2 regions of the Streptomyces sp. NPDC001153 genome follow, and region 1 is predicted to be linked to the other one. Evidence: riboswitches for the same ligand, from Rfam matches in the RefSeq annotation. Region 1 holds a riboswitch; the other holds the start of a gene.
What was found. Region 1 has a riboswitch for ZMP and ZTP ahead of ACWDEN_RS20095 (glycine hydroxymethyltransferase). Riboswitches for the same ligand answer to the same signal wherever they lie in the genome.
Positions count from the first base shown of each region.

Region 2: it holds a riboswitch for ZMP and ZTP, as region 1 does, so the genes downstream of both, ACWDEN_RS44400 (bifunctional 5,10-methylenetetrahydrofolate dehydrogenase/5,10-methenyltetrahydrofolate cyclohydrolase) here and ACWDEN_RS20095 (glycine hydroxymethyltransferase) in region 1, are expected to answer to the same signal.

Region 1 covers NZ_JBSFJZ010000016.1:122,692-138,562, forward strand. The annotation lists gene ACWDEN_RS20040 (GMC family oxidoreductase) at 1-1,118, shown strand, start outside; gene ACWDEN_RS20045 (quaternary amine ABC transporter ATP-binding protein) at 1,115-2,215, shown strand; gene ACWDEN_RS20050 (ABC transporter permease) at 2,215-4,140, shown strand; gene ACWDEN_RS20055 (ABC transporter substrate-binding protein) at 4,142-5,095, shown strand; gene ACWDEN_RS20060 (isocitrate lyase/PEP mutase family protein) at 5,101-5,823, opposite strand; gene ACWDEN_RS20065 (carboxymuconolactone decarboxylase family protein) at 5,820-6,263, opposite strand; gene ACWDEN_RS20070 (carboxymuconolactone decarboxylase family protein) at 6,260-6,760, opposite strand; gene pdxR (MocR-like pyridoxine biosynthesis transcription factor PdxR) at 6,808-8,202, shown strand; gene ACWDEN_RS20080 (hypothetical protein) at 8,378-9,211, opposite strand; gene ACWDEN_RS20085 (hypothetical protein) at 9,310-10,269, opposite strand; gene rocD (ornithine--oxo-acid transaminase) at 10,317-11,522, opposite strand; ZMP/ZTP riboswitch at 11,615-11,703, shown strand; gene ACWDEN_RS20095 (glycine hydroxymethyltransferase) at 11,736-13,187, shown strand; gene trpS (tryptophan--tRNA ligase) at 13,279-14,304, shown strand; gene ACWDEN_RS20105 (2'-5' RNA ligase family protein) at 14,527-15,108, shown strand; gene ACWDEN_RS20110 (decaprenylphospho-beta-D-erythro-pentofuranosid-2-ulose 2-reductase) at 15,116-15,856, opposite strand.
Region 2 covers NZ_JBSFJZ010000071.1:19,766-35,636, forward strand. The annotation lists partial or broken gene ACWDEN_RS44390 (RNA-guided endonuclease InsQ/TnpB family protein) at 1-472, shown strand, start outside; gene ACWDEN_RS44395 (IS256 family transposase) at 704-1,954, shown strand; gene ACWDEN_RS44400 (bifunctional 5,10-methylenetetrahydrofolate dehydrogenase/5,10-methenyltetrahydrofolate cyclohydrolase) at 1,990-2,847, opposite strand; ZMP/ZTP riboswitch at 2,872-2,957, opposite strand; gene ACWDEN_RS44405 (hypothetical protein) at 3,438-4,127, opposite strand; gene ACWDEN_RS44410 (helix-turn-helix transcriptional regulator) at 4,486-4,698, shown strand; gene ACWDEN_RS44415 (hypothetical protein) at 4,831-5,073, shown strand; gene ACWDEN_RS44420 (hypothetical protein) at 5,285-5,416, opposite strand; gene ACWDEN_RS44425 (hypothetical protein) at 5,601-5,879, shown strand; gene ACWDEN_RS44430 (ISL3 family transposase) at 5,890-7,521, opposite strand; gene ACWDEN_RS44435 (hypothetical protein) at 7,941-8,615, opposite strand; gene ACWDEN_RS44440 (hypothetical protein) at 8,952-9,482, shown strand; gene ACWDEN_RS44445 (replication-relaxation family protein) at 9,964-11,205, shown strand; gene ACWDEN_RS44450 (small hydrophobic protein) at 11,348-11,653, opposite strand; partial or broken gene ligA (NAD-dependent DNA ligase LigA) at 11,832-13,918, opposite strand; gene ACWDEN_RS44460 (hypothetical protein) at 14,203-15,090, opposite strand; gene ACWDEN_RS44465 (hypothetical protein) at 15,533-15,871, shown strand, end outside.

The DNA.
Region 1 (15,871 bases):
AGGACCGCAACGCCATCGCCCGCGACTTCGTCGACGCCGCCCAGGCCGCCCTCGGCGTCCCCCGCGTCGAGGGCTTCAACAGGAAGCCGTTCACCGAGGGCGCCGGCTTCTTCGACCTCGCCTACCACCCCGAGAACAACAAGCGGTCCTCGGCCTCGGTGGCGTACCTGCACCCGGTGATGGACCAGCGCCCCAACCTCACCGTCCTGCTGGAGACCTGGGCGTACCGGCTCGAGCTGACCGGCACCCGCGCCGAGGGCGTCCACGTGCGCACCAAGGACGGCGAGGGACTGCTGATACGGGCCCGGAGCGAGGTCGTGCTGTGCGCGGGCGCCGTGGATTCGCCGCGCCTGCTGCTGCACTCGGGCATCGGGCCCCGGGGGGACCTCGAGGAGCTGGGCATCCCGGTCGTCCACGACCTGCCGGGCGTCGGCGAGAACCTGCTGGACCACCCCGAGTCGGTCATCGTCTGGGAGACCCACGGCCCCATCCCGGAGAACTCGGCGATGGACTCCGACGCGGGCCTGTTCGTGCGCCGCGACCCCGGCCACGCGGGCCCGGACCTGATGTTCCACTTCTACCAGGTCCCGTTCACGGACAACCCGGAACGGCTCGGCTACGAACGCCCCCCGTACGGCGTCTCGATGACCCCGAACATCCCCAAGCCGAAGAGCCGCGGCCGCCTCTACCTCACCAGCGCCGACCCCTCCGTCAAGCCCGCCCTCGACTTCCGCTACTTCACCGACGAGGCCGACTACGACGCCCGGACCCTGGTCGACGGCATCCGCATCGCCCGTGAGATCGCCAGGACCGAGCCGCTGGCGGGCTGGCTCAAGCGCGAGGTGTGCCCCGGCCCCGAGATCCAGGGCGAGGCCGAACTCAGCGAGTACGCCCGCAAGGTCGCGCACACCGTCTACCACCCGGCCGGCACCTGCAAGATGGGCGCCGCCGACGACGAACTCGCCGTAGTGGACCCGGAGTTGAGAATCCGCGGCCTCGACGGCATCCGCATCGCCGACGCGTCCGTCTTCCCCACCATGACCGCCGTCAACCCGATGATCGGGGTGCTCATGGTCGGGGAGAGGGCCGTCGACCTTATCGGAGGTGACGCCCGATGACCCTCACCGTCCCCACCCGCAAGCCGCCCACCGACGACACCCCCGTCTTCTCCGTCTCCGGCCTGTGGAAGGTCTTCGGCCCCAAGCCGCAGCGGATACCCGACGACCCCGGACTGGCCGCCCTCGAACCCGCCGACCTGCGCGCCCGCACGGGCTGTACGGCGGCCGTCCGCGACGTCTCCTTCGACGTCCGCAAGGGCGAGGTCTTCGTGGTCATGGGCCTGTCGGGCTCCGGCAAGTCCACCCTGGTCCGCTGCCTCACCCGCCTGATCGAACCGACGGCGGGCACGATCTCCATCGACGGCGAGGACGTCCGCGCGATGGACAGAACCCGCCTGCGCGAACTGCGCCGGCACCGGGCCGCCATGGTCTTCCAGCATTTCGGCCTGCTCCCGCACCGCACGGTCCTGGACAACGTGGCGTACGGCCTGGAGATCCAGGGCGTCGGCAGGGCCGAGCGGCGCGAACGGGCCGCCGGGGTCGTCGCCAAGGTCGGTCTCGAAGGCATGGAACACCGCCGCCCCGCCGAGCTCTCCGGCGGCCAGCGCCAGCGCGTGGGGCTCGCGCGGGCACTGGCGGTCGACCCCGAGGTGCTGCTGTTCGACGAACCGTTCAGCGCCCTCGACCCGCTCATCCGGCGCGACATGCAGGACGAGGTGGCCCGCCTGCACCGCGAGGAGGGCCGCACCATGGTGTTCATCACCCACGACCTGGCCGAGGCCCTGAAGCTCGGCGACCGCATCGCCCTGATGCGCGACGGCAAGGTCGTCCAACTGGGCACCCCGGAGGAGATCGTCGGTTCCCCGGCCGACGACTACGTCCGCGAGTTCGTCCGGGACGTGCCGCGCGAGCAGGTCATGACGGTGCGTACGGCGATGAAGCCGGGTGCCTGCGGCGGCCCGGAGCACCCGGGCGCCCTCGCCCCGGACGCGGTGGTCGCGGACGCCATCAGAACCGTGGCCGAGACCGGCACACCGGCGTGCGTGGTGGAGGACGGCGCCTGCGTCGGCACCGTGGACCACGAGCTGCTGCTGGACGTCGTGGCCGGCATCGACGTGGCCGTACCCGGCCCCCGGACCAGCCCGGAGGCCGTCTGATGGCAACCCTCAGTCTTCCGACCTCCCGTACCGCCGGACCCCGCGTCCTGAAGAGCCGTACCGCGGGCAAACTCCTCCTCCTCGCGCTCGTCACCGCCGTACTCCTGCCCCTCCTGCACGGCGGATCCTGGCCCCACGACCTGACCGTCAGCCTGGACAAACCGCTCACCAGCGCCAGCAACTGGGTCATCGACAACCGCGACAGCCACCCCCTGTTCCTCTACTTCTTCGGCTACATCAGCAACGCGGTCGTCCTGTCCGTACGAGCCGTCTACCTCACCCTGCTCGCCGCGGGCTGGACCGGCGTCACGGCGCTCGGCGCCCTGCTCGCCTGGCGCTTCGCCGGCCCCCGCCTCGCCGCCGGCACCGCGATCGCCTTCCTGGCCTGCGGCGCCCTCGGCATGTGGGTGCCGACCATGCAGACCCTCGCGCTCATGGTCATCGCGGTCCTCGCCTCCGTGGTCGTCGGCGCGCTCCTCGGCCTCGCCGCCGGCCTGTCCGACCGCCTGGACCGCGCCCTGCGCCCGGTCCTGGACACCATGCAGGTGCTCCCGGCCTTCGCCTACCTCCTCCCCGTCGTCCTGGTCTTCGGCATCGGCGTCCCCGCGGCCGTGCTCGCCACCGTCGTGTACGCCGCCCCGCCGATGGCCCGCCTCACCGCGCTCGGCCTGCGCGGCGCCGACCCCGAGGTCCTGGAGGCCGTGGAGTCGCTCGGCGCGACCCGCCGCCAGCGGCTGCTGACCGCCCGTATCCCGCTGGCCCGGGGAGAACTCCTCCTCGGCCTCAACCAGACGATCATGATGGCGCTGTCCATGGCCGTCATCGCCTCGGTCATCGGCGCCGGCGGCCTCGGCGACCGCGTCTACCAGGCGCTCGCCTCGGTCGACGTCGGCCAGGCCCTCGCCGCCGGCATCCCGATCGTGCTCCTCGCGATCGTCCTCGACCGCGTGACCGCGGCGGCAGGCGACGGCACCACCCGCCCGAAGACCATCGGCTGGGCCTACGCCCTGGCCGTCACCGTGGCCGTCGCCCTGGCCGCCCGGCTCCTCGGCCGCCTCGACTGGCCCTCCGGCTGGACACTGGACATCGCCGAACCGGTCAACCGCGCCGTCGACTGGATGACCAACCACCTCTACTCCGGCGTCCCGGTCGTCGGCGGTACGGCCGACTGGGCGGGCCACTTCACCACCTGGGTGCTGGACCCCGTCCGCGGCGGCCTGCAGTGGCTGCCCTGGTGGTCGGTGCTGCTGATCATCGCCGCCCTGGCCTGGTCGATCGGCACCTGGCGCACCGCGCTGACCGCCGTCCTCGCCATGGCCGCGATCGGCGTCCTCGGGGTCTGGGAACCGGCCCTCGACACGCTGTCCCAGGTGCTCGCGGCCGTCGCCGTCACCCTGGTCCTCGGCTTCGCGACCGGCATCGCCGCCGCCCGCAGCGACCGCGTCGAACGCGCCCTGCGCCCAATCCTCGACGTGTTCCAGACCATGCCGCAGTTCGTGTACCTGATCCCGGTCGTCGCCCTGTTCGGCGTGGGCCGCGCCCCGGCCGTCGCCGCGGCCGTCGTCTACGCGCTGCCCGCCGTCGTCCGGATCACCGCCCAGGGCCTGCGCCAGGTCGACCCGGCCGCACTGGAGTCGGCGCGCTCGCTCGGCGCGAATGGCCGGCAGCAGCTGTGGCAGGTCCAACTCCCGCTCGCCAAGCGGTCGTTGCTGCTCGCCGTCAACCAGGGTGTGGTCCTGGTCCTCGCTGTCGTCATCATCGGCGGCCTGGTCGGCGGCGGCGCCCTCGGCTACAACGTGGCCTTCGGCCTCGCCCAGGGCGACCTGGCGACCGGTCTGGTGGCCGGTGCCGCGATCGTCTGCCTGGGCCTGATGCTCGACCGGGTGACGCAGCCGACCGAGCGACGCGCGAGGAAGGGAGCCTGACATGCGCGCACGTACGACACTCGCGGTGGGCTCGCTGCTGTTGCTGACGGTGACCGGCTGCGGCGCCGCCGACATGACCAAGCAGGCGTCGCCCTTCGCCAACGCCCAGGGCGCGAAGTCCGTGACCCTGTCCGTGCAGTCCTGGGTGGGCGCCCAGTCCAACGTGGCCGTCGCCCAGTACCTGCTGGAGCACAAGCTCGGCTACCGCGTCGACACCGTCCAGGTCGACGAGGTGCCCGCCTGGGACGCGCTCAGCCAGGGCCGGGTCGACGCCATCCTGGAGGACTGGGGCCACCCGGACCAGGAGAAGCGGTACGTCGAGGACAAGAAGACGATTCGGCGGGGCGGCGGCCTCGGGGTGACCGGCCACATCGGCTGGTACGTCCCCACCTACCTCGCCCAGCAGCACCCGGACATCACGAACTGGAAGAACCTCGACAAGTACGCCTCCCTCTTCCGCACCGCGGAGAGCGGCGGCAAGGGCCAGCTGATGGACGGCTCCCCGTCGTACGTCACCAACGACAAGGCCCTGGTGAACAACCTGAGACTGAACTACCAGGTCGTCTTCGCCGGCTCCGAGGCCGCCCAGATCACCCAGATGAAACAGTTCGCCAAGCAGCACAAGCCCTTCCTGACGTACTGGTACGCCCCCCAGTGGCTGTTCAAGAAGGTGCCCATGACGGAGGTGAAGCTGCCGCCGTACAAGGACGGCTGCGACGCGGACGCGGCGAAGGTCGCCTGCGCCTACCCGCACACCCCGCTGCAGAAGTACCTCAACGCCGGCTTCGCCAGGTCGGGAGGCAAGGCGGCGGCCTTCCTGAAGAGGTTCCAGTGGACGACCGAGGACCAGAACGAGGTCTCCCTGATGATCGCCGACCAGAAGCTCTCGCCGCAGGACGCGGCGAAGAAGTGGGTGGACAGCCACCCTGACGTGTGGAAGCGGTGGCTGTCCTGACGCCGTCATCCCTTGAGGGCCTCGGCGAGGTCCTGGACCGCCGCGGTGGCCCGCCGCTGCGGTCCCGGCCCGAACGTGATGCGGGTGGCCCCGAGTTCGCCGAGTCCGGTGGGTGAGGGGCCCTCCCCGTCCAGGCGGGACAGGGCGTTGAGCGGGCCCTGGATGCCGGACCGCAGCAGGGGCAGTACGCCGGCGGGGGCGAGGATCGGATAGACGCAGTCCGCGCCCGCCGCCACGTACAGCGCGGCCCGCTCGATGGCCCGCTCGGGATCCTTGTCGCCGTGCACGAAGACGTCCACCCGGGCGTTGACGAACAGCCGGTCGGCGGCGGCCGAGCGGACCTCGGCGAGGAACTCGGCCTGCTCGTGCGGGTCCTTGAGAACACCCCCGTCGGAGTCCTCGAGGTTGCAGCCGACGGCGCCGGCCTCCAGCAGCCGCTCCACGATCTCCTTCGGCGCGAGCCCGTACCCGCTCTCGATGTCCGCCGACACCGGCACGTCCACCGCCCGCGCGATCCGGGCGACCGCGGCGAACATCTCGTCGGCCGGGGTGGCCCCGTCCGCGTACCCGAGCGAGGCGGCCACCCCGGCGCTCGGTGTGGCCAGCGCCGGGAACCCCGCCTCCACGAACACCCGCGCACTGGCCGCGTCCCAGGGGCCGGGCAGGACCAGCGGGTCGCCCTGGGGGCGTCTGCGATGCAGGGCACGGAAGACATCGACCTTGTTCACGGCTGGTAACCCCCGGGTGGAACGCGACGGCTGACCATGATCCGGTTCCAGCCGTTGATGGCAGTGATCAGGGCGATCAGGTGGGCGAGTTCGGGCTCGGTGAAGTGCTTGGCCGCCCTCTCGTACACCTCGTCCGGCACAAAGCCCTCGGTCAGCACGGTGACCGCCTCGGTCAGCGCGAGCGCGGCCCGCTCCCGTTCGCTGAAGAGGTCCCCGGTCTCCTCCCAGGCGTTGAGGAGCTGGATCCGGTCCTCCGACTCGCCGTTCCCGCGGGCCACTCGACGGTGCATGTCCAGGCAGAACGCGCAGTGGTTGAGCTGCGAGGCGCGGATCATCACCAGTTCGGCGAGGACCGGATCGCCGAGCCCCCTCTTCGCGGCCGCGCTGAGCGCGGACATCGCCTGCCCGACCTTCGGGTCCAGCAGCTGGGTACGGTTCACTTGTGCGACCCCGGCTGGTAGTGGCCCGGGGCCATCCGCGTGGTCACACCGAACCGGTTCCAGGCGTTGATCACCGTGATCGCGGCGATCAGCTGGGCCAGCTCGGCCTCCTCGAAGTGCTTCGCCGCCCTCTCGTAGACCTCGTCCGGCACGAAGCCGTCGGTCAGGACGGTGATCGCCTCGGTCAGCTCGATCGCCGCCAGCTCCTTCCCGGTGTAGAAGTGCCTCGACTCCTCCCACGCGCTGAGCTGCACGATCCGCTGCACGCTCTCACCGGCCGCGAGCGCGTCCTTGGTGTGCATGTCGAGACAGAAGGCGCAGTGGTTGAGCTGCGAGGCGCGGATCTTCACCAGCTCGTACAGCTGGGGGTCCAGCCCCTGCTTGGCGGCGCTGTCCAGCCGGACCATCGCCTTGTAGACCTCGGGGGCGTGCTTGGCCCAGGCCAGTCGCGGGGCCGGCTCGGGGGCGTACTCGACGGTTTCCTCTGCAGTACTCATGCCTCCGACCCTACGAGCGAGGCAGCCCAGGAGTATGGTCCATTTCCATGGTGGAATCCTGGGCCACTCTGGGCGTCGACCTGCACCTCGAACCGGCCGGCTCCGGCGGGCTGCGCCGGGGCCTGACCGACGCCCTGCGCGAGGCCGTCCGCACCGGCCGACTCGCCCCCGGCACCCGGCTGCCCTCCTCCCGCACCCTCGCCGCCGATCTCGGCATCGCCCGCAACACCGTCGCCGAGGCCTACGCGGACCTGGTGGCGGAGGGCTGGCTCACCGCCCGGCAGGGCTCGGGCACACGGGTGGCGGCGCTGGCGGCGACTCCGCCCTCCGGCAGGGGCGCGGGACCCCGCCACCGGGAGCCCGACCGGCCGACGTACAGCCTCCTGCCCGGCGCCCCCGACCTCGCCGCCTTCCCGCGCACCGAGTGGCTCAGGGCCGCCCGCCGCGCCCTCACCACCGCCCCGTACGACGCCCTCGGCTACGGCGACCCGCGGGGCAGGCCCGAACTCCGCACCGCCCTCGCCGGGTACCTCGCACGGGTGCGCGGTGTCCGCGCCGACCCGGAGCGGGTGCTGATCACCTCCGGGTTCGCCCACGCGCTGCGCCTCACCGGCACTCTGCTGCGGGCGCGCGGGGTGCGGACGGTGGCGGTCGAGTCGTACGGCCTCGACGCGTACCGGGGCCTGCTGCAGCGGTCCGGACTGACCACACCGGCCCTCCCGTACGACGAACTCGGCACCGACACAAGGGCGTTGGGCGGGCAGGGCGCGGTCCTGCTGACCCCCGCCCACCAGTTCCCCATGGGCACGCCCCTGCACCCCGACCGGCGGGCCGCCGTCGTGGACTGGGCGCGGCGCACCGGCGGGCTGGTCCTGGAGGACGACTACGACGGCGAGTTCCGCTACGACCGCCAGCCCGTCGGCGCCCTCCAGGGCCTCGACCCCGACCGCGTGATCTACTTCGGCACCGCCAGCAAGTCACTGGCCCCCGGCCTGCGACTGGGCTGGATGGTGCTGCCGGCGTCTCTGGCGGAGGAGGCGGCCTCGGCCAAGGGCACCACCGACACCGTGGGGGTGCTCGAACAGCTCACCCTCGCCGAGTTCATCACCTCCGGCGCGTACGACCGTCACGTCCGCTCCTGCCGCCTGCGCTACCGGCGCCGCCGCGACGCCCTCGCCGCCGCCGTCTCCGCCCGCGCCCCCGAGGTGACGGTCACCGGCATCGCCGCCGGCCTGCACGCGGTGCTGCGCCTGCCGGCGGGCATGGAACAGTCGGTGATCCAGGCCGCGACCTGGCAGGGCCTGGCCCTGCAGGGCCTCGCCTTCCACCGCCACCCGGAGGCGGTCGCCGAACCGCTGGACGCGCTGGTCGTGGGATACGCGACCCCACCGGACAGCGCGTGGGCGGGGGCACTGGAGGCGTTGTGCAGGGTGCTGCCGTAGGAACGGGGCCTTCGGCCGGTACCGAGGGAGGCGATCGCGCTATTCATGCGGACCTCCCGCCTCGAGGAACTGCCGGTAAACGAGGTCGAGCAGGGCCGCGTCGGGTCTGCACGCGGTAGCGGTCGTCCTGGTGGGCGGCCTGGGTGCGGCGGGTGGTGAGGTAGGTGCCGCCCGCTCAGGCGGGCTGCTCCTCCGCGGGTGCCTCTCCGAATCGGGCCAGCGCCAACGCCCCCACCACAGCCACCAGGAACCCCAGCACCGCCAGCCAGGCGAGCCCCTCCTTCGTGCGGTCCCCCAGCCACACCACGCCCACGGCCGCCGGACCGATGGTCTCGCCGATCACCAGGCCGGCGGTGGCGGTGGTGACCGAACCCCGCTGCAGGGCCGAGGTGAGCAGCATGAACGCCGCGCCTCCTCCGATCAGCAGCGCATAGGCCGCCGGGTTGGTCAGAAGATCAAGCGGCGCCAGGCTGTCGATCAGCCGGACCGAGACCTCCACCACCCCGAACCCGAACCCGGCCCCGAGTCCGAGCACCAGCGCCCGCCCCGGGCCGGTCAGCCGACCGCCCGCGAACGCGAGCAGCAGCATGCCGACCGCGACCGCGAGCATCACGTACCGCAAGGCGTCCGAACCGTCCTGGTTCCCCTCCGGCCCGGACGCCAGCCCCAGCATCGCCAGCCCGGCGCACACCACGGCCACCGCGCTCCACTCGGTCCCGCTCAGCCGCACCCGCAGCAGCCGCGCCGCGACCACCGCGGTCACCGCCAGACTCGAGGCCAGCGCCGCGCTGACGGCATAGATCGGCAGGGACCGCAGCGCCGCGATCTGGAACAGGAAGCCGAGCCCGTCCAGCGCGAGCCCGGCGATGTACCGCCACTGTCGCAGCGCCCGCAGCAGCAGTGCCGCGTCACCGCCGCCACCCCCGTCCATGCTCGCCGCTCGCGCGGCAACCGCCTGCAACACCGTCGCGGTGCCGAAGCAGACCGCCGCGCCAAGGGCGCACACCATTCCGAAGACCACAAGGGGACTCTAGGAGACGGCTGATCCGGCCAACCCCTGTGGCCTGCGCTCTTACCGTTCTCTAGGCTGACGCCCCGCGGCGGCTGTCACGGCGCCGGGGGGTTCCAGCCGCCGTACGCCTGGGCCGGTGGCCGCCGGCCGGGCTGGTCGGTCATGACCGGGCGGAGGTCCGGGATCGCGAGCAGCAGCAGGGCCACGACGCCGACGGCGATCTCCAGGAGCAGGGTGAGTCGCTGCAGGACGACGTTCGTGGCCGCGTGGTGGAGGGTGAACGGGATGTGCTCCGTGTGGTACTGGACGAGTGCCACCGTGCCGAAGACGATCAGCGTCCCGCCGAGAGCCATGCCCATCGTGCGGGCCAGCGGTGTCCTGACGAACGCCTGGACCGCGGTGAGCACGCACAGCACCGCCGTCGCCCAGCCGCTCCAGGCGGGCGCGGGCGCCAGCAGGGCGCTGATGGTGTGCTCACCGGTGAGCATGTGCCAGTAGGTGAGGGGGCCGTACTTCTCGGCGGTGAACTCCCGCATGTCCCACAGCTGCCAGGCGGCGCCCACCACCCCGAAGACCGCGAGCAGCACCCCGGCGCAGACGGCCGGACCGGGCCGCGGCGGTGCGGCCGGGGCTCCCGCCGGCCGGCCGGCCACCAGTGCGGCGATGATCAGATAGACCGCCCCGAGGACCTCGGCGACGGCGGTGACCAGCACGAGGGTGCGGTCCGGCGCCCCCTCGGCCCAGTCCGCGCCGAGCATCCACACGGTGGGGGTCCGGTAGGCGAGGGTGAGCGCGGCGGCCGTGGCCAGGGCGCTGCGACCGGCGGGCTTCGTGGCCGTCAGGCCGGCGACGGCGTACACGACGAGGAGCACCACGTCCACGGCGGAGGTCGCCAGGATTCCGTGGTGCTGTCCCGGCAGCATCCCCCCGAACCAGGTCCACACGGTGTCGTGCAGCCCGGCGCCACGGAAGTCCCGGATCATCCAGGCGAGTTCGAGCAACGCCAGCACGACACAGATGATCGCGCCGAGTGCACGTGCGGTGGACGTGGGCACGGTCCCACGGTTCATGGCCATCAGATCCCCCCGGACACGGTGATCCCCTAAGCCTCCAGCACTGCCGCCAACTGTGCCACCCCCCAATCCAGTTCGCTCTCCTCGATCACCAGCGGTGGCGCGATCCGGAGCGTCGGACCATGGGCCTCCTTCACGAGGACCCCGCGCTCCATCAGCCGCTCGCAGACCTCCCGCCCGGTGCCGCGGGCGCGTGGGACGTCCACGCCCGCCCACAGCCCACGCCCGCGCACCGCCGTCACCGCGCCCGTGTCCAGCAGCGCCCCCAGCGCCCGGTGCATCCGCTCGCCCAGCTCGGCCGCCCGCGCCTGGAACTCGCCCGTGCGCAGCATCGCGATCACCTCCAGCGCCACCGCGCAGGCCAGCGGATTCCCGCCGAACGTCGACCCGTGCTCGCCCGGCCGGAACACCCCGAGCACCTCCGCGCTCGACACCACCGCCGACACCGGCACGATCCCGCCGCCCAGCGCCTTGCCCAGCACGTACATGTCCGGGACCACCCCCTCGTGCTCGCAGGCGAAGGTCCGCCCGGTGCGGCCGAGACCCGACTGGACCTCGTCGGCGACGAACAGCACGTTCCGCTCGCGGGTGAGCTCCCGCACCACGGGGAGATAGCCGGCCGGCGGCACGATCACCCCGTTCTCGCCCTGGATCGGCTCCAGCAGCACCGCCACGGTGTTCTCGGTCAGCGCCTGACGCATCGCGGTCAGATCGCCGTACGGCACGATCTCGAACCCGGGCGTGTACGGCCCGAAGTCCGCCCGGGCCCCGGGGTCGGTGGAGAAGCTGATGATGGTCGTCGTACGGCCGTGGAAGTTGCCGCCCGCGACCACGATCTTCGCCATCTCCGCGGGCACCCCCTTCACCCGGTACCCCCACTTCCGGGCCGTCTTCACCGCGCTCTCCACCGCCTCCGCCCCGGTGTTCACGGGCAGCACCATCTCCATCCCGCACAGCTCGGCCAGCTCCGTGCAGAAGGCCGCGAACCGGTCGTGCAGGAAGGCGCGGGAGGTCAGCGTCACCCGCTCCAGCTGGGCTTTCGCCGCCTTGACGAGCCGCCGGTTGCCGTGCCCGAAGTTCAGCGCCGAGTAGCCCGCCAGCAGATCCAGATAGCGCCGTCCCTCCACGTCGGTCATCCACGCCCCCTCCGCCGTGGCCACGACGACCGGCAGTGGATGGTAGGTGGGCGCACAGTGGGCTTCGGCGGCGGCGACGAGGTCTTCTGCAGCGGTCATGGCCTCTCCCGGAAAGGACGGTGGCCCCCTTCCTATCGTCGCTCGCATGGTGGACGCGGGACCTGCGCCGTCCGGCTCGCCCGGTAGGCTGATCACCGGGCCGTGACTGGCGCGCTGGGATGGGACGGACCATCGGGGAGCGGCCCGAGTGTGATGTGTGCCGTGCGCCTGGGCCGAACGTGAACGCTGTACACACGCCGTCCGGAGGTCCTCATGCCAGAGCAGCAGCCCCTCTCCACCGAGTCCACCGCCTTCCGCGCGGCCCTCGACGTCGTCCGCGCGGTCGAACCGCGCGTCGCCGACGCGATCGGCCAGGAGGTCACCGACCAGCGCGCGATGCTCAAGCTGATCGCCTCCGAGAACTACGCGTCCCCGGCCACGCTCCTGGCCATGGGCAACTGGTTCAGCGACAAGTACGCCGAGGGCACCGTCGGCCGCCGCTTCTACGCCGGCTGCCGCAACGTCGACACCGTGGAGGCCCTGGCCGCCGAGCACGCCCGCGAGCTCTTCGGCGCCCGCCACGCCTACGTCCAGCCGCACTCCGGCATCGACGCCAACCTCGTGGCCTTCTGGGCCGTCCTCGCCGACCGCGTGGAGGCCCCCTTCCTGCAGAAGACCGGCGCCCGCCAGGTCAACGACCTCACCGAGGCCGACTGGGCCGAACTGCGCCAGGCCTTCGGCAACCAGCGCATGCTCGGCATGTCCCTGGACGCCGGCGGCCACCTCACCCACGGCTTCCGCCCGAACATCTCCGGCAAGATGTTCGACCAGCGTTCCTACGGCACCGACCCGGCCACCGGCCTCATCGACTACGAGGCCCTGCGCGCCCAGGCCCGCGAGTTCAAGCCGCTGATCATCGTGGCGGGCTATTCGGCGTACCCCCGTCTGGTGAACTTCCGGATCATGCGCGAGATCGCCGACGAGGTCGGCGCGACCCTCATGGTCGACATGGCGCACTTCGCGGGCCTGGTCGCGGGCAAGGTCCTGACCGGCGACTTCGACCCGGTCCCGCACGCCCAGATCGTGACCACCACCACCCACAAGTCGCTGCGCGGCCCGCGCGGCGGCATGGTCCTGTGCGACGACTCCCTGAAGGACCAGGTGGACCGCGGCTGCCCGATGGTCCTCGGCGGCCCGCTGCCGCACGTCATGGCCGCCAAGGCCGTCGCCCTCGCGGAAGCCCGTCGGCCCGCCTTCCAGGACTACGCCCAGCGCATCGTCGACAACTCCCGCGCCCTGGCCGAGGGCCTGATGCGGCGCGGCGCCACGCTGGTGACCGGCGGCACCGACAACCACCTGAACCTGATCGACGTCGCCACCTCCTACGGCCTCACCGGCCGCCAGGCCGAGGCCGCCCTCCTCGACTCGGGCATCGTCACCAACCGCAACGCCATCCCGGCCGACCCCAACGGCGCCTGGTACACCTCCGGCATCCGCATCGGCACCCCCGCGCTGACGACCCGCGGCCTGGGGACCGCGGAGATGGACGAGGTGGCGGGCCTGATCGACCGCGTCCTCACCACCACCGAGCCGGGCACCACCAAGTCGGGCGCCCCGAGCAAGGCGGCCCACGTCCTGGACGAGAAGGTCGCCCAGGAGATCGCTCAGCGAGCGACCGACCTGGTGGCGGCGTTCCCGCTCTACCCGGAGATCGACCTGGGCTGAAGCGCCCCGTAAGCGGTGTGGGGAACTGTGCGGGCAACCACGGATCACGCGCAGTTCCCCTCGCACGGAACCCCCCGTGCTCTCTGCGACAATGAAAAACATGGCCTCTGCTGACCGACCCCGCGTGCTCTCCGGCATCCAGCCCACCGCCGGCTCGTTCCACCTCGGCAACTACCTCGGCGCCGTCCGCCAGTGGGTGGCCCTGCAGGAGACCCACGACGCGTTCTACATGGTCGTCGACCTGCACGCGATCACGCTCCCGCAGGACCCGAAGGAGCTGCGGGCCAACACCCGGCTCGCCGCCGCGCAGCTGCTGGCCGCCGGTTTGGACCCGGACCGCTGCACGCTCTTCGTCCAGAGCCACGTCCCCGAGCACGCCCAGCTCGCCTGGATCATGAACTGCCTCACCGGCTTCGGCGAGGCCAGCCGCATGACCCAGTTCAAGGACAAGTCCGCCAAGCAGGGCGCGGAGCGCGCCTCCGTCGGCCTGTTCACCTACCCGATCCTCCAGGTCGCCGACATCCTCCTCTACCAGGCGAACGAGGTGCCGGTCGGCGAGGACCAGCGCCAGCACATCGAGCTGACCCGCGACCTGGCCGAGCGCTTCAACGGCCGCTTCGGGCAGACGTTCACGGTCCCCTCGCCGTACATCCTCAAGGAGACGGCGAAGATCTACGACCTGCAGGACCCGTCGATCAAGATGAGCAAGTCGGCGTCCACGCCGAAGGGCCTGATCAACCTGCTCGACGAGCCGAAGACCACCGCCAAGAAGGTCAAGAGCGCCGTCACCGACACCGACACCGTGATCCGCTACGACGCGGAGAACAAGCCGGGCGTGTCGAACCTCCTCACCATCTACTCCACGCTCACCGGCACCTCGATCGCCGAGCTGGAGCGGGAGTACGAGGGCAAGATGTACGGCGCCCTCAAGACCGACCTCGCCGAGGTGATGGTCGAGTTCGTGACGCCCTTCCGGGAGCGCACCCAGCAGTACCTGGACGACTCCGAGACGCTCGACTCGATCCTGGCCAAGGGCGCGGAGAAGGCGCGCGCGGTCGCCGCGGAGACGCTGGCGCACGCCTACGACCGCGTCGGTTTCCTGCCGGCGAAGCACTGAGGAGCACGGACCGGCGCCGAGGCGCACGACCGTACACATGTCCCGCTCGGCAGAGCGCTGCACATCACTTCCGCTGCGCCTGCCCACGGGACATCCGTGGCCGTACAGTCGATAGCCAACGGCCCGAACGTGACGAAACGGGACGGCCGCCAAGACCACAGAGCGACGACAGGCCGACAAGTCCGACGAGAGACCGACGAGAGACCGACGACAGGAGACGACGTGGGGACCGTAACGATCGGCGTGTCGATCGCGGTCCCGGAGCCTCACGGCAGCCTGCTCCAGGAGCGGCGCGCGGGCTTCGGCGACGCCGCGGCTCATGGCATCCCCACGCATGTCACGCTGCTGCCGCCGACCGAGCTCGACGAGAGCGAGCTGGCGGCGGTCGAGGCGCACCTCACCGAGGTCGCCGCGGGCGGACGGCCGTTCCCGATGCGGCTGTCCGGCACCGGCACGTTCCGTCCGCTCTCCCCGGTGGTCTACGTCCGCGTCGTCCAGGGCGCCGAGGACTGCACCCTGCTGCAGCAGCGGGTGCGGGCCGCCTCGGGGCCGGTGGCGCGTGAGCTGCAGTTCCCGTACCACCCGCATGTCACCGTCGCGCACGGCATCGACGAGGCGGCGATGGACCGCGCCTTCGAGGAGCTGGCCGGCTTCGACGCGCAGTGGCCGTGCACGGGGTTCGCCCTGTACGAGCAGGGCGCCGACGGGGTGTGGCGCAAGCTGCGGGAGTACACGTTCGGGGGAACGGTGGTACCGCCGCAGGCCGGTGCGCTGCGCGGCGTGGGCCGTAGCGCGGTGTCGTAGGAAGGCCTCAGATCGGCAGCCGCCGGAACAGCGCCCGCGGCATGTGCCGCAGCGCCGCCATCACCCACCGCAGCGCGCCCGGCACCCACACCACCTCCGAGCGTCTGCGCAGACCCAGTTCGATGGCCGTGGCCACCGCCTGAGGGGTCGTCGTGAGAAGCCCCTCCACCCCGACGTACCCGGGCCGTACGACCATGACGTGCACGCCCGTGCCGTGCAGGGCGTCGCCGAGGCCCTGGGCGAAGGTGTCGAGGCCGGCCTTGCTGGAGCCGTAGATGAAGTCGGCGCGCCGGGCCCGCTCGCCGGCGACGGAGGACAGGACCACGAGGGAGCCGTGCCCCTGGTCCTGCAGGGCGCGGGCGGCGACCAGGCCCGCGGAGACGGCTCCGGTGTAGTTGGTCCGGGCGACCTGGACGGCGCGTACCGGGTCCCGCTCGTCGTGGGCCTGGTCGCCGAGGATGCCGAAGGCGAGCAGCACCAGGTCGATGTCGCCCTCGGCGAAGACCTTGCCGAGGACGGTCTCGTGCGACTCGGGATCGAGGGCGTCGAAGGCGACGGTACGGGCGTCCGCGCCGAGTGCACGCAGGCTCTCGGCGGCCTGTTCCAGCGCCGGTGAGGGGCGGCCCGCCAGCCACACCGTGCGGGTGCGGCGGGCGATCATCCGGCGCACGGTGGCCAGCGCGATCTCGGACGTGCCGCCGAGGACGAGCAGGGACTGGGGGAGGCCGAAGGCTGTGTCTCCAGGCATGTCGGTGACCGTATC
Region 2 (15,871 bases), on a different contig from region 1:
CCGTGGCCAGGCTGCACCGCAAGGTGCGCCGTCAGCGCCTGGACCACGCACACAAGACCGCTCTCGACCTGGTGCGTCAACACGACTTCATCGCGCACGAAGACCTCAAGATCCGCAATATGAGCAAGGCCCCCACGCCGAAGCCGGACCCTGATCAGCCGGGCAGCTTCCTGCCCAACGGGGCTGCGGCGAAGGCCGGGCTGAACCGTTCGATTGCTGATGCCGGATGGGGGGGGTGTTCCTCGCGATCCTGGCCGCCAAGGCGGAAGGTGCCGGACGGCAAGTGATGGCGGTTGACCCCCGCAACACCTCCCGGCGGTGCCCCGCATGCGGGCACACCGCCAAGGAGAACCGGCCCATCCAGGAGAAGTTCCACTGCGTCGCGTGCGGTCACACCGCGCACGCGGACACGGTGGGCGCCTTGAACGTCCTCCGGGCCGGGCTGGTCCGTCGCGAAGCCGCACCGGCATAGCGAGAAGCCCCCTCATATGAGGGGGAGGAGTCACCGAACAGAACGTCCAGGCGCGCGTGGTGGCCAACCAGCTCCGTATCCAGATGCGATCAGCCTGGAGGTACTTCGACGAGCAATGCTCGGGACTTGTGGATCAGCCCCGGGAGGGACGTAGAAGGCGTACCTTCCCGACTGATCCTTTGATGGTCACCGAGCAGGCCCGCGTTGCAGCGCGGGTCGGGAAGGCACGCCGTGCTCAGCGTAGTCACTGACGAGGGTTCCACCCAGTCCGGCTCCTTGATCGACGAAATCGTGCGTGAGGGCGCCCGGCGCATGCTCGCCGCCGCGCTGGAGGCGGAAGTCAACCAGTACATAGCCGAGTTGACTGCCGAGACTGACGAGCGCGGGCACCGCCTGGTGGTTCGCAACGGCCACCACCGGCCACGCACCGTGGTCACCGCTGCCGGGCCCGTCGAGGTGAGGGCCCCGCGGGTGAACGATCGCCGCGTCGACGAGGCCACGTGCGAGCGGAAGCGGTTCTCGTCGAAGATCCTGGCTCCGTGGTGCCGTAAGTCCCCGAAGATCTCCGAGGTGCTTCCGCTTCTCTACCTGCACGGACTGTCATCTGGGGACTTCGTGCCCGCGCTGGAGCAGTTCCTCGGCGGCACGGCTGGCCTGTCGCCGGCGACCGTGACCCGGCTGACCAAGCAGTGGAGCGACGACCACGCCGCTTTCCAGGACCGGGACCTGTCCGATCGTGACTTCGTCTATGTCTGGGCCGATGGGGTTCACCCGAAGGTCCGGCTCGGGCAGGCCCATTCGTGCGTCCTGGTCCTGCTCGGCGTCCGCCTGGACGGCACGAAGGAGCTGATCGCGCTGGCCGAGGGGCTGCGCGAATCCTCCGAGTCGTGGGCGGACCTGCTACGAGACTGCCGTCGCCGGGGCATGCGTGACCCCGAGCTGGTCGTCGGCGACGGCGCGATGGGCCTGTGGCGGGCGTTGGCCGAGGTGTTCCCCGCCGCTCGGCCGCAGAGGTGCTGGGTTCATAAGTCTCGTAATGTCATCAACTGCCTGCCGAAGTCGGCCCAGCCCGGCGCGACGAAGGCGATGCAGGAGATCTACAACGCCGAGGACAGGGCCCACGCAGTGCGGGCGATCGAGGCGTTCGCCCGCACTTACGGGACCAAGTGGCCGAAGGCGGTCGCGAAGATCACCGACGACCGGGGCGAACTGCTCGCGTTCTACGACTTCCCGGCGGAGCACTGGGTCCATCTGCGGACGACGAACCCGATCGAGTCGACGTTCTCCACGGTGAAGCTGCGGACGAAGGTCACCCGCGGTGCGGGCAGTCCCGCGGCGGCCCTGGCGATGGTGTTCAACCTCGTCGAGTCCGCTCAGGCCCGCTGGCGCGCGATCACCGGCGCCCACCTGGTTCCCCTGGTCCGGGCCGGAGCGAAGTTCGAGAACGGCGTCCTGGTCGAGCGAGAGGAACTGGCAGCCTGAGCGGCCGCCGGCCCAGGCCGCAAGCTCCTTATCGGTCAGGACCCGATGAGCTGACGTGCTGCAGCGTCAACGGTCTGCGCAAGGAGGACAGCAATGGTCATGGGACCGACACCGCCGGGCACGGGAGTGATCAGGCTTGCCCGCTGCCGTGCCGCGTCGAAGTCAACGTCCCCGATGTTGCCCGGGTTGTAGCCCGCATCGATCACCACGGCTCCGGGCTTGACGTCCGCCCCGTTGATGAAGCGCGGCCGGCCGACCGCAGCCACCAGGACGTCCGCCTCGCGCACGATCGAGGGCAGATCAACGGTGCGGGAATGACAGTAGGTCACCGTGGCGTCCCGCCCGAGCAGGAGCATGCCGACGGGCTTGCCGAGGATAGGGCTGCGTCCCACCACGACGGCGTGCTTTCCCGTGAGGTCGACCTCGTACTCGTCCAGCAGGCGCATGATCCCTCCGGGCGTGCAGGAGACGAAGCAAGGCAGGCCGAACCCCATCGCCGCGAAGGAATGCATGGTGACCCCGTCGACATCCTTGTCGGGGGCGATCGCCTCGAACGCGGCGCGCTCATCGATGTGCGGTCCCACCGGGTGCTGGAGCAGGATGCCGTGCACGTCCGGATCCTCGGACAGCGCGGTGACGGCCTCCACCAGGCCGCTGGTGCTCACCGTGGCGGGCAGGGCCACGTGCCGCGAGTGAATGCCGGCCTTCGCGCACCTGGCCTGCTTCATCCGGACATAGGTGACCGAGGCCGGGTCCTCTCCCACCAGCACAGTCGCCAGACAGGGGGACACCCCGGTGCGCCGACGGATGTCCTTGGCGGCTTCCGCGCTGGTCTCGGTCATTCGGCGGGCGAGGTCCGTACCTTCCATCAGCCGTGCCTGCTGCGTCTCCATCACGTGCCACTCCTGAGCTCCACGGTGAAGTGCCCAGGCGCACGGCATTGACGAGGCGTCAGGCCGCTCCCCGGTGGTACTCCACCTAAGCGCCAGTTACGGCCTGCACTCACCATACCGGCGCACACCGGGCGGACGGCCCCATCCACAGATCTTGACAATTGCTCGCGCGGGGGGTGGCTCCCTGCACCATAGCGTCGGGGTTCGGGCTCACGGCGGGTCCACGGGCGGGGGTCATGGGCGGTGCACCGGCTTCGCGGCGGTATGCGGTGTTCTTGCTCTGCTCGCGTCGCCGTCTACCGTTCCGCCGCGGCCAGTTCCTGGACTGGGCCGTCACCGCAGGGTTAATGCGCTATAGCGGGGCTGCTTACCAGTACCGACACCGTGAACTCCAGCACTGGCTACGCCAGCATTCCCAGCCGCCATCCGTGCCCTGACGACACAGCCCCTGACGAAGCTCACACGACGAGTCTGTCCGAACTGGTCATTCGTGCGGGAAGGCGTCGTCACGACGCTCTACCGAACGGTGCCTTCCTCAGCCTGGCCAAACGTCACCGCCCACCTACGAAAGGCGGATGTGACCCAGCTTCTTACTGCCGGGCCGCGGCCTGTTCGTCAGGGGCGGTTACGGTGGCGGCTTTGCCGTCCTGTAGTTGCTGAAGGCGCTTGAGTGTCGCGGCGAGCATTGCCTGTGTGCCCGAGGGGTCGCCTGCGGTGCCGCCTTCGATGCGTACCCGGATGTTGACCTTGCCCGAGCGGACGTACCCATAGACGGAGTCGTCGCTGGCACCGGGGTTGATGACCAGTGTGTTTTCGTCGCCCACCGGCTTTTTGGGGTTCTGCTGCTTGCTGGTCTCGGTGCCCTTCCACGTCGTGTACTGGCGGTGGGCGTCGGCGGCCGATTTGAAGAGGCAGATCTCTATGTACGCCATGTCGTTGGTGGAGCCGTTGTGCTCGTACGAGGAATCGCCGCCGCGGACCCAGCCCGCCGGCGCGGACTCTGCGTCCTCTGTGGCGTTGCAGTACCGCCCTTCCGTCACCGACTTGTCGTCGTGAAGGGACCAGCCGGGAAGGTTCTCGCCGTCGCCGAGCAGGGCCTGCGTGATCTCGGCCTGGGTGAGTTCCTTCGTGATCGGCTTCGGGGCAGGAGCGGAGACCGGCTCGTCGCCATTCTGCGTGGTGCCGGAGCTGGGGGCCGGCTTGTCGCTGCTGGAGGAGCAGGCGGTGAGCGTGGCAATCCCGACAAGGGCAGATACAAGGGTGACGCGGGCACGTGACATGCACACAGCCTATCCATTGTTGATCACCAGGTTGCGGGGCTTTCTGCCGCTGGCAAGTCTGCAGAGGAGGACCGACAGTGGCTGAGTTCTTCCCACCACCCGGCCTCGGCGGAGGTGGACGACGGTGTGCCCTGCCCGGTGGCTTCGTAGACGAGACCTGACACCACTTGTCGACGAGTTCAGGCAGCGTTTGTCGATCTCAGCGTCGCGAAATGTCGGTGAGAACTGACACCACCTCGGAGCTGGGGCCGTGCTGCGGGGGCGGGGTTGCGGCCGTCCAAGGGACGGTCGGTCGAGCCGCGCCCTTCCTGTAAAGCGAGCTTGACAGTCACCGAGGGGTGACAAGTAAGCTTTACACGTGCGAAACAGCGTCAGGGAACTGCGGTCGGCACGAGGGCTCTCCCAGGGCCAACTGGGCACGGCCCTCGGGGTCTCCCGGCAGACGATCAACGCCATCGAGACCGAGCGGTACACACCTTCCCTGCCGCTCGCCCTGTCCATGGCCAAGTTCTTCGAGGTCAGCGTTGAGGAGATGTTTCATGCCGATGAGGGCCCAGCAGATGACCAGTAGCACAGCCAGGTGGTCCGTCCCCGGCTTCTTCCTCGTTCTCGGAGGCGCCTGCCTCGTGACCGCGACGTTCGGAGGCCGCCCTGCTCTCGGCTTGGTGAGTTCGGGATCCTGGCGGTCTGCAGTCTCGCCTTAGTGCTGCTGGGACGCCGGAGCGAGACTTATCAGGGCCTCACCGAGAAGGAACCCGACGAGCGTTTCGCCCGGATCGCAGGGCGAGCCTGGGCCGGCACAGGTGTGGTGCTGACCCTGGGGAATCTCAGCGCCTTCATCGGCGAGCTGGCCTCCGGGCGAAGCGGCGATCCGTACTTCTGGTTCGTGGCCACCGCCGCCGTCTCCTACGTCATGTTCGTTGTCTTCTGGTCTCGGCATACCTGAGACGCCATCACCTCGAACTCGTCACCGTACGTCCAACCAGGCAACGCGATCATCCTGGCCACCGGAGGTCAGTGCCGGATGAGGCTGAGCGGGCATGGACAATGGCGTACAGGTCAGTTCCCAACCGAGTCCTGGGCTGCGGCTCGGGCTTGAGTGAGGGCGAGGCGGCTGGGCGCGCCGCCCGAGCGCCGCGCCCGCCCGCGCGGCCTGATCAGCCGCCGTCCTCTTCGGGGTCGCCGAACCAGTCGTGCCACCGCTGGGCTTCGAGGTTGTTCCACAGCACCGCGAGATCGATCTGCCCCCGGGCGAGGCCGGTCTCGGCGACCAGGTCCTCCTCGCTCATCCCTTCTGGATGCCGCTGCATCGCGCGGGCGATCGCGCCCCGAAAACGGCGCCACTCCCAACGCCATAGGGGGTCGGAAACAGGGTCTGGCACAAGTTCCGTGCGGCGGTCACTGACCGTGGTGTCAGCCGCATGTGATGAGATGACCAGACCTTGTTCGCCGCGTTGCCAGGAGAGCGTCTCGATGCCTGCTGCATTCCCTTCCCTGACGCGAGCCCTGGCCGAGGCCCTGGTCGATGTCCTCTGGTTCATCGAAGGCTGTGAAGACGAGCAAATGGATCCGGATGACGCCGTCAAGGTCCTGGAGGGCGTCGCCTACGTCGTGAGTAAACTGTCGCATGACCAGCAGGCCGAGTTCCTCGACCTGCTCGAAACCATGGCCCGCGAGGAGGACGATCCGTCTCGGCGGGCGTTCCTGGAAGAGTTTCCGGACGGCTTCGGACTCGTTGAGGACGCGGGCTGACCGGGGATCCTCAGGAGGCGAGCAGGACCCGCTTGCGCAGGAGTCCAAAGCCAGCACGGCCGAACATCTGGCGTTTGAGCATCTTGATCCGGTTGATGGCTCCTTCGACCGGGCCGGAGTTCCAGTCGGTAGTCAGGCCGGCGGTCACCGCGTCGAAGTCGCTGTTCAGGCCGGTGGCGAAGCTGCTGATGCCGGGCAGGTTGGCGCTGGTGGCCTCGATGATCCACTCGGGCAGGCGGGTGCCGCTGAGTGTGGTGAGCATCTCGGCGAACGAGCTGGTCAGCTCTGCGGCAGACGCCAGTTCCGGGCAGCGGTCGAGCACGGCCTTGCGGTGCAGTTTTTCCTCCTCGGTCAGGGTGGCGGGGTGCCGGGTGAGCCAGCCGGTCACCTGCCGAACCGACGGCGGTGGCGGGGCGGGCGTGAAGCCTTCCTGCTGTGGCAGGTCGCGCCGGATCCAGTCGCGGACGGTGGAGTAGTGGCCGCGGAAGCCGCGGCCGGTGATCTCTCGGTGGAGATCGAGGATGGTTACGTCCCCTTCGGTTTCGGCCCAGCGTTGGGTCAGATAGGGCTTGAACGGGTCGATTTTGCTAGGTAGTTGGCGTTTGCGGCCCTTGACCATGTCCTGCCAGCGCGAGGCGCGTGCGTACCGCTGGACGGTGTGCCGTCCCCAGCCGAGGTGGCGGGCAATGTGGCGAATGCCCATGCCTTGGTCGAGAAGTTCGTGGACGAGGGCGTGGTGGGCGTGGGCCCGTTCGGCGAACTTGCCGGTCGGGTCGTCCGTTTCGGCGTCCTGGCCGGGTGCCGCCTCGGCAGGCGTCTCCCATGCAGGCTCGGGTTCCGGGTGGGGCGGCGGCAGGTCGCGCAGGCAGGAGCGGTGGTCGGCGACGGTCTTCTCGACCGCGGAGGTGAGGTTCTGCCAGAGATGGAACCGGTCAGCGACCTGGAGGGCCTGGGGTGCGGCGGTGTCGGCCGCTTCGGCGTAGGCGCCGGCGCGGTCGCGGCAGATGACCTCGATTTCGGGATGGGCCGCGAGCCACGGGGCGAGGGTGGCGGCGTCGCGCTCGGGCAGCAGGTCGAGGACCTGGTGGGTCTCGGCGTCGATCACGACCGTTCCGTAGACGTGACCGCGCCGGAGCGCGAAGTCGTCCACGCCGACGGCACGGGGCTCCGTCGCCGCCGGGTCGGGCAGGTCCATAACCCGGCGCAGCAGCGTGGTGCGGCTGGTCGCGATACCCATGACCTGGGCGAGACGGGCACCGGCCCGACCGGCCAGGGCCAGCCCGATTGCGCCCATCGTCTGCCGTAGCCGCTCGGTGACCCGGCCGTAGCGGCGGGTCAGTCCCGGCACCTGCTCCACGAACGTTCGCCGACCGCATGCCGTGGCCGTGCAGAAGAACCGCCGGACCCGCAATACGAGTTGCGCGCTCCGTCCGGCAGCGGGCAGGTCTGGGGGAAACCGCAGATAGGAGCTGTGGACGCGTTCCGTCCAGTGGGCGCAGTCGGGGCAGGCAGCCCCGGTAGGCGCGCACCGGGCCTCGACGCGTATCGCCTCGCCGTCCGTGTGTATGGCCACAACGGCGACGCCGGGGACCGATGGGAACAACAACTCCTGCAACCGGGACAACACCTCGTTGACGGCCACCGAATGTCGGCCGTGTCACCCGCACGAGGAGCGATTTCGAGGCGACCTGCCCACCACCAAAAGGAAGATCAACAACTACAAAGCGTCACCGGCTCACGGAACCTGTGCCAGACCCCGGAAACAGCCCACTCGGCTATCGCAGCCACCGCCTGCGTCCTTCACCGACGTCCTGGTGAGCAGCGGCGACGCCCCGACGACACGCCGGACAAGATCACGCGAAGAGACCGAACACCATCACACGAACGGTGGGGCACTGAGGAAGTCTGACCAGCTAACGGATCAGAGGCGGCCGGACCGACACTACAGGACCGTCTCTGTTCTCAAACCCTCCTCGACGGCAGGGCCGCCCTCGCCTCATCCGGGAACGGGTGCGGGGGCGGCCCTTGGCCGTGTCATGGTGCGGCGCCACAGGGGGAGCCTCAGCTGGCGGTGCCGGCCAGACGACGCATGATCGTCATGAGGTCGTCGGGCGGGGAGAGCCTCATCGTCCGACTTTCCTGCTCGAAAAGCGTGATCGACGTCAGCGTGCCAGCACGCCACCAGAACACCCGGGGGGAGAGGCGTCCGGGGCCATCCTCGTAGGCGCCCTGCCCGAACTGTGCCAAGGCGTTGACGGCCTCGGCCACGTGCCTGTCGGCGAGCGGGTAGAACACGAGGTTGTGCCGGTTCGGGACGACCAGCAGCACACCCTCGTCCGGTATCTCGGGGCCGCCGGCGGCCCGCACCGCCTCCTCGAAGACGAGCACCTTGCTGGCCGCGAACACCGACTCCGGGTGGCCAAGGATGTGCAGGACCGCGCCACCAGGGAGATCGAAGGTGTCGTAGTTGACCGGCTCGCTAAGCAAGTTGGCACGCGCGGCGGCCGCGAGGATATCCCACTCCACGAGGGCCACGTCCTGGTCATCGAGGACGCGGACGTTGTCCGGGGTGTCGAGGGCGATGCCCGCCAGGAGGTCCGTGGCCAGCGATTGCAGGTAGCTGAACTGCCCTCGCGCTTCCTCGGGTATCGATTCCTCGGCGACCAGCCGCAGGTACACGCCGCGCAGGGCGTCCGGGACATTGCTGTGGTCGGTGCGGGCTGACAGGTCATTCATACGCGGTTCCTTGGAGTGTGCGGCCGCGGCGGGGTGCCGGGTACGAGTGGTCCGTCGAGCGGCTCACGGATGGAGCAGCACACCTTGATCAGATCACGCAGCCCTGCGACGCCGCACCGTGGTTCCAGCACCGCGATGTGCACTGGCCGACCGCCGGGTTCGAAGAACCGCCGCCCGGCCACCCGTCATGGCGTGGGCAGATTCCTCGCCACCGGCGAGGCGTACAGCCGCCCGGCCACCACAAAAAGGACACCAATCCCCGTCGCACCGAGGAGGGGCAAACTTGACGGCCTGGGCCATGTGCAGCGGGCACGAGGCCGATGGATTTCACGGGGTATGTCGGTGGATCTCAGCTCAGTGATCATCGCTGTGGCAGGCGTCGCAGGAACCCTGGGAGGAGCGCTACTCACCCAGCGCGGCTCCGAACGAGCGAAGCGCCTGGAGATAGAGCTCGTTCGAGACCATGAGGAGGTCCGCGAGAGCCGTTCGCTGCGGCGTACCTGCTACGTGGAACTCAACCGGGACGCTCGGCAGTTCACCACCGCACTCAACCGCCACCTGCACGTCATGAGGGAACGCGGCGTGGAGAAGGCCGACAGTGACGCACTTGAGGAGGCGAAGAACGCGCACCGCGATCGGTACTCCGAAGCACAGATGATCGCCCCAGAAGGAGTACTCAGGCGAGCGAGTGTCGTCAACCAAGCCCTGAACAAGGTCTACGGCCAGGTCAAGCGCCTCGAACGCGGTGCTCCCGAACCAGGCGAAACGATGGAGACCGCAGCACAGGCCCAGTACGAGGTCTGGGAGATGCTCCGAGCTATGAGAACCGCTATGCGCCATGACCTCGGTGTGTCGCATGAAGATTGAGGGCTGACACTCAGCGCCGTGCGGGCTCTCTTGTCTACCTCGACCAGCCGAAAAATGATCGAGGCCGAGGCCAAAGCGCAAGCTTCAACGTTTCCGCGGCGATTGGGAGGCTCGAGTGAGCCCCCCTGTTCCCCGATCCCGCCGACGCCTGCGCGTCCCCGCGCCCGACACAGCCGCTGCGCCCCGCCAGCCGGTCGATCAGGCGAACGTCGGCCCCCGCTGGGTCCGCCGGCGTGCCACGGGCATGAGTGCCACTGAGGCCGCGGCTGCTCGCCACCACCGGCGACGTCCAGGCCCGTAGGCCGACGCCGTCGCCCAGGACGAGCTCGCCGCCGACGCCGAAGACGAACGCGCGCAGCAACTGCAGGACGAGCAGCACCGCCAGGAGTAGGAAGCCGAAGCCGCCCGCCGCGCCGCGCTCGCCCCGGACGTCCTGCGCCGCGTCCTGGTGGGTACGCTGGCTCGTACCGGCCTGCTGGACTTGCTCAGCGTTGGTCGGACTCCTGGTCCGATCCAACGCATCGGCGCTCCCCACCTGAACTACCGGCACACCGACAAGCCGACCCCGTCCAAGCGGAAGTCGGCCCGCACCGCCTCGCACACCGGGGCGCTCTCCGACATGCGCAAGCACGGCCTGGTCGAGAACGGCGGCACCACCAAGGCGGGGGAGACCCTGCGGAACCTAACCGCCAAGGGCCTTCAGGCCGCCTCCTACGAACTGGGCCGCCCGGTTGCGGAGATGGGCTCCACTGCCCGCGGCGCGGGCTCCAGCGGCGCCTCACATCCGATGGCCGTCAACGAGACCGTCATCGCCATGCTGCGCCCGAAGCCGAACCTGGACCTGCTCACCAAGGAGCTGGCCGAAGCCCAGGCAGCCGCCCAGGCCGCTGTCGACGCACCCGACGGGGTCGGCACCATCGCGTCGTACTGGACCGAGGTTCCGCTGCCCGCGACGGGGACGTGGAACGCGCCCGGCAAGGGCGGTGCCCAGGCCGACATCGTGCTCACCGCCCCACAGGACGGGGTGCCCCTGCTGTTCATCGAGGTCGACAACTGCCACGAGACCGCGGAGGAGATCGCCGCCAAGCTGGAGAAGTACGCCCGCTTCCTCGAACGGAAGACAAAGGACACCGACGGGCACGAGCGCCCGATGTGGCGCACCCGCTGGCCGGTTCCCGCGGGCAGGCCCGGTGACGAGCCGCACCCGCCCGTCCTGCTGGTGTTCAACCGCATCGGCGCCCGCGACCCGAACAGGACCGTTCCGCGCCTGCTCGAGCTCACCCGGCACCTGTGGGCGGGCCAGCGGCAGAGCGGCGGCTACCACCTGTACGACAGGAAGATCCCGATCACCGCGACCGGGCTGCGGAACCTGCGCCGGCACGGCCCGGCCGGCTCGGTGTTCCTCCGCTTCGGCCGCGACCACATGCAGCCCCTGCTTCAGGCGATCGGCAACCCTCGCCGTGACGCTGCTGACGTGCGTGAGCGGGAGGCCGCCAGGGCCCGTCAGGAGGAGTACCAAGCTCAGCTGCGGCGCGCGGTGAGCAGAAGGCAGCCGAGCGTGAGGCCCGCCGTCCGGCTTGCGCCAACTGCGGGGCGAAGTTCACCGACGACCGATGGGAGGCCACGGTGGCGTACCCGAAACCGGGGCTACGGTGGCATCCGACGTTGTGCGGCGGGTGCGAGGACAGGGCCATCGAGGCCGCGAGCCGGGACGAGCGGCTGACACGCATCTGCAAGTCGTCCCCAGCTGACGAGCGCCCCGCTCGGGGCGCCTGGAGCTGCGCGATCGGCCCCCCACGCACGGCGGGCCGGCAGCGGACCCCGCCCCATCAGCGGACCCCGCCCCGAGGGTGGAGAACCGTCGGCTAGAGGAGCCCGTAGCCCCAGGTGGCCGCGCCCGCCAGGGCGATGATGGCGAGCAGGGTGTCGATCGCGCCCAGGATCAGCGCGACGAGCGCCGGGATGCCGCGGTCGTCGGACCACTTGCGGCCCATGGCCTGCCAGCCGCAGAACACCGCGACCGGACCGAGGACGATGCCCAGCGCGAAGAAGCCGGCCACCGCACAGATCGTCCCGATGATCCCGAGCGTCGCGCGGTCCGGCCCGGTCCGTCGCCATGTCCGACCACGTGACCGGGGGTACCCGCGTGTTCTGTGCCCGAAGCCAGCCATCATCAACTCCCTGGTCATCATGGACAGTTCGGCTTCGGTGTGCGGGTACCCCGGTTCACGGTCGGCAGACCTGCGCACGCAGCCCCCTCCGCAGCGCGCGCCGCGCTGACAGAGTGAGGCACCACTCTTACGGGCGGAGGGTACCTGCCGCCTTGGCGCAAGGCCCCTGCCGAGTGAGTCAGTTGAGGTGGTTGGCCACGAGAGCGGCGAACTCGTCGGGGGTGGCGAGACGGATGCCGAGGGTTTCTGCCTTGGTGCGTTTGGATCCGGCTCCTTCTCCGGCGACGACGAGGCTGGTTTTCTTGGAGACGCTGGAGGAGGAGCGGCCGCCGGCGCGTTCGATGAGCTCGTTCATCTGGTTACGGCTGAGAGCCTCGAGCGGGCCGGTCATCTTCCGGTGACCACGACCGTCATCCCGGTCAGCGGTCCGCCCTGCGCGTCGTCGGTCTGCGAGCCGCTCTCGGCTGCATCGCTGGCGGGAACGGGAGGGGTGGCGCCCGGCTCGGTCATGTTGACCCCGGCGGCGGTGAGTTTGTCGATGAGCGGGGCAAGTTCGGCGAGTTCTGCGACGATCGAGGGGGCCTTTTCGGTGCCGATGCCTTCGACCTGCTGCATGGTTTCCGCGTCTGCAGCGCGGATGGCGTCCATGGTGGCGAAGTGCCGGGCGATGCGGCGAGACATGGATCTGCCGGTGCCGCGGACGCCGAGGGCGCACAGCACCCGCGACAGCGGTTGGGCCTTGGCTGCGCTGATTGCGGCAAGAAGCTTGGCGGTGCTTGTCTCGCCCATGCGTTCCAAGGCCAAGAGCTGGTCGCGGGTGAGGGTGAACAGGTCGGCGAGGTCGGTGACGAGGCCGGTTTCCACGAGCTGGATGACGCGGGTGGCGCCGAGGCCTTCTATGTCGAGCTGGTCGCGGCCGGTCGCGTAGGAGAGGGAGGCGACGAGGTGGCAGTTGCGGCCGTTGGCGCAGCGCCAGCGCTGTTCGCTGGTGTCGATGCTGGCACCGCAGCGCGGACATATCTCCGGGAAGATGATGGGCTGTTCGTCGCCGGCGCGCAGGTGGGCGACGGGGGCTTCGATGCGGGGGATGACGTCTCCGGCCCGGCGGACCATGACGTGGTCGCCCAGGCGGAGGTCGCGGCGGGTGATATCGGCCGGGTTGTGGAGGGTGGCGTAGGTGATGGTGGAGCCGTCGATCTCGACGGGTTCCAGGACGGCGCGCGGGGCGATGATGCCGGTGCGGCCCACGTTCCACTCCACGTCCAGCAGCCGGGTGATCTTCTCGACGGCGGGCAGCTTGTAGGCGATCGCCCATCGCGGGGCCCGCGTCCCGGCTCCGGCGGACTGTTGGTCGGCGGCCAGGTCGGCCTTGATCACGATTCCGTCGATTCCGAATGGCAGCTCCGCCCGTACGGCAGCTATCTCCTTCACCCGGGCCAGGACCTCCTCGACGGTCTCGGAGGTGATGCCGGGCACGGCCGTGGTCGCGGTGGTGTTCACTCCCAACGCAGCGGCCTGCGCCATCAGGTCACTGTGCGCACGCTCGCCGAGCTGCTTCGCCAGGGTCGTATCGGTGTCGGGCAGGGCCAGCAGGCCGTAGCCGAAGAACGTCATCGGTACCGTGTAGGCGCGTTCCTTGGCGCGCAGGGTGCCTGCCGCGGCATTGCGCGGGTTGGCGAACGGCTGCCCGCCGTGGGCTGTACGAACCTCGTTGGCCTGCTCGAACTGGGCGGTGGTCATCAGCACCTCGCCGCGGACCTCCACTGTGACCGGCTCGGTCAGCTCGCGTGGCAGGCCCTCGATGGTGCCAATCGCGTGCGAGACGTCCTCACCGGCCGTGCCGTCGCCGCGCGTGATCAACTTGGTGAGGCGGCCGCGGGTGTATCGAGCAGCAATCGCCAGACCGTCGAGCTTGGGCTCGACACTGAAGCGTTCTACCTGATGGCCGATGCGCCGGGCCAGCGACGCGGTCCAAGCGGTGAACTCCTCGGGCGAGAAGACGTTGTCCAGACTCAGCATGGCCACCGTGTGCGGCACATCCCCCTCCACGGCGCCGCCGGCAACCTTCCCGGTCGGCGAGTCGGGCAGCACCTGATCGGGATGCGCCGCTTCCCATGCCGCGATGCCCCGCACGAGCCGGTCGTAGGTCTCGTCATCCAGCGCCGAGGTGCCGCTCGCGTAGTAGGCAGCCGAAGCGTTCACGGCGTCCTCGACGGCCTGCGCGTAGGCGGCTTCATCCACGATCACTGCTGCAGGTGTTGTCATGCCCGCCATCCTGCCCGCCGCCACTGACAACGCCGTCCAATCCTGCCCCTTCGGGACCTGGTGCACGTCGGTTCGGTGCACCAGGTGCGACCGCCGGACCCGCGCAGCGTGTTGCCGTGCACCGGGCACACCCCCCAGGGGACGTCGCACAGCTTCGAGTCGCGGGCGACGCGCGTACGGGCGAGGTCGCTCGCGGTCTCGCCGAGCGCCTCGGCGGCCTGCGCCACCCGAGCGGCGGCGTCGTATGAACTGCCCGGCGCGCTGCGGCCTCTGCACCCACGTGCCTAGAAGTGCTCGCCGCGGCGCGGGTTCACGTCGACCCCGATGCCGGGTACCCACAGGCTTCCGTCGTCACCTGCGCTGATGTCCCAGGCGGTCACCTCGTCGGGGCACGTGGTGCCACGGGCCCGCAGATCGGTGATTGCCACGCGCGCGAGTGCGGCGGCCGCCGTGGGGTCCGTCTCGGGCAGGATGGTGCGCCACCACTGGTGCTCGTCGACGTCCTGCCAGCCCCGTGCGCGCATCTCGGCTGCACGCTCGGGGGTTTGCTCGTGGTCGCGGTCCTCGATGGCGAGGTGGAACTCGGCGCCGGTGTCCGACGGGTTGTAGGACACGATCATGGTGCGTCCCCAGTCCCGTGCCGCCCAGAGCTTGAAGCCGACCCAGTCGCCGGGGGCCTGCACGGGCATGTGCTCCGCCCAGGAGGCGAGCATCCCGGCCAGCCGCTGCTCAGCCGACGCCCAGTCGAAGGCTGCCGCGTGCCCGTTGAAGGTCCACCCGTGGTTGTGGCCCGGGCCCTGCCGGTCCAGCTGCCACGTGTAGGGCAGGCGGCCCGCGTCGAAGTTCCAGAACTCGTCGCGGGCGAAGGTGGCCGCCGGGTGGGCGGACAGGCTCGCTTCGCTGTGGGTGCCGGACAGCAGCAGCGTCCGCTCTGGGGTGTTCCAGCGCACGCTGGGGCCGTGGGTGGTGCCGCCCAGGAGTGTGGGCTGGCCGATGCGCGTCACGATGGCCTCGTACACCGGCCGCAGGGCCTCGCGGCGCTGCACCAGGCTGCTTCCCCCTGCGTGCGTCAGGATCGTGAGTGGCCGGTCCAGCTCGGCGTCTTCGTGGGTGAGGAGGCGTTCTGCGATATCGGCCGCATTCTCGTGGACGGTCCTCGTGGAGTGTGTCATGACGATCATCCTGGCAGCCGCCTCCGACATTCCCTCCGACGCATTCGCCGCCGGTTCCGACCCCCGCCTCCGAACTTTAAGGAACAGACCGTCCACCGCCACCAAGAGCCAAGAGGTGGCCGAGCGCCGTACGGACAGTGCGGGACGGCGCGGCGCTGCCCCACCCCACGGCGCTTGGCTGAGGCGCCGGTCTGTTCCTTAAAAGTTCAGTGCCGACCCCGGGGGCGGTTGTCAGTGGGGGCTGGCACACTCTCTCCCGACGACATTGCCCCCGAGAGAACGGCACGCCGCGCGGTGACGGTCGCCGTCGCGTTCGGCCGTGCGACGCGCGCCGCTGACCCTGCTGTGCATGAAGTCGACTCGCGGCTGTACGCCTGCTTACTCCGACGCAACCCTTGGATTTACTCCTTGGCTTCAATTCAAGGGTTGATACCTTGGGTTCATGCCAAGCAGTGAGAAGCCTCGCCTCATCCCGACCGGCAAGTGCTGGTGCGGCTGTGGGAAGGACGTCGGCCTGGGCAAGTTCTTCGCCGCCGGCCACGACAAGATCGCCGAAGCAGCGCTCATGGCCCTCAAGTACGACGGGTCCGTCGCTCAACTGCTCCACGCCCACGGCTTCGGCTCGCACCATTCCGTCCGCCATGCCGCCGTCACCGATCCGGACTGCTCATGGGAGAAGTGCGCCGACTGCAACTACAGCGGCGCCCCTGCCAGCATCGCCAACCACCGCAAGAAAGATCATCCCGACCGGCATGTCCTCGCCCAGGCGATTCGCGCCCTC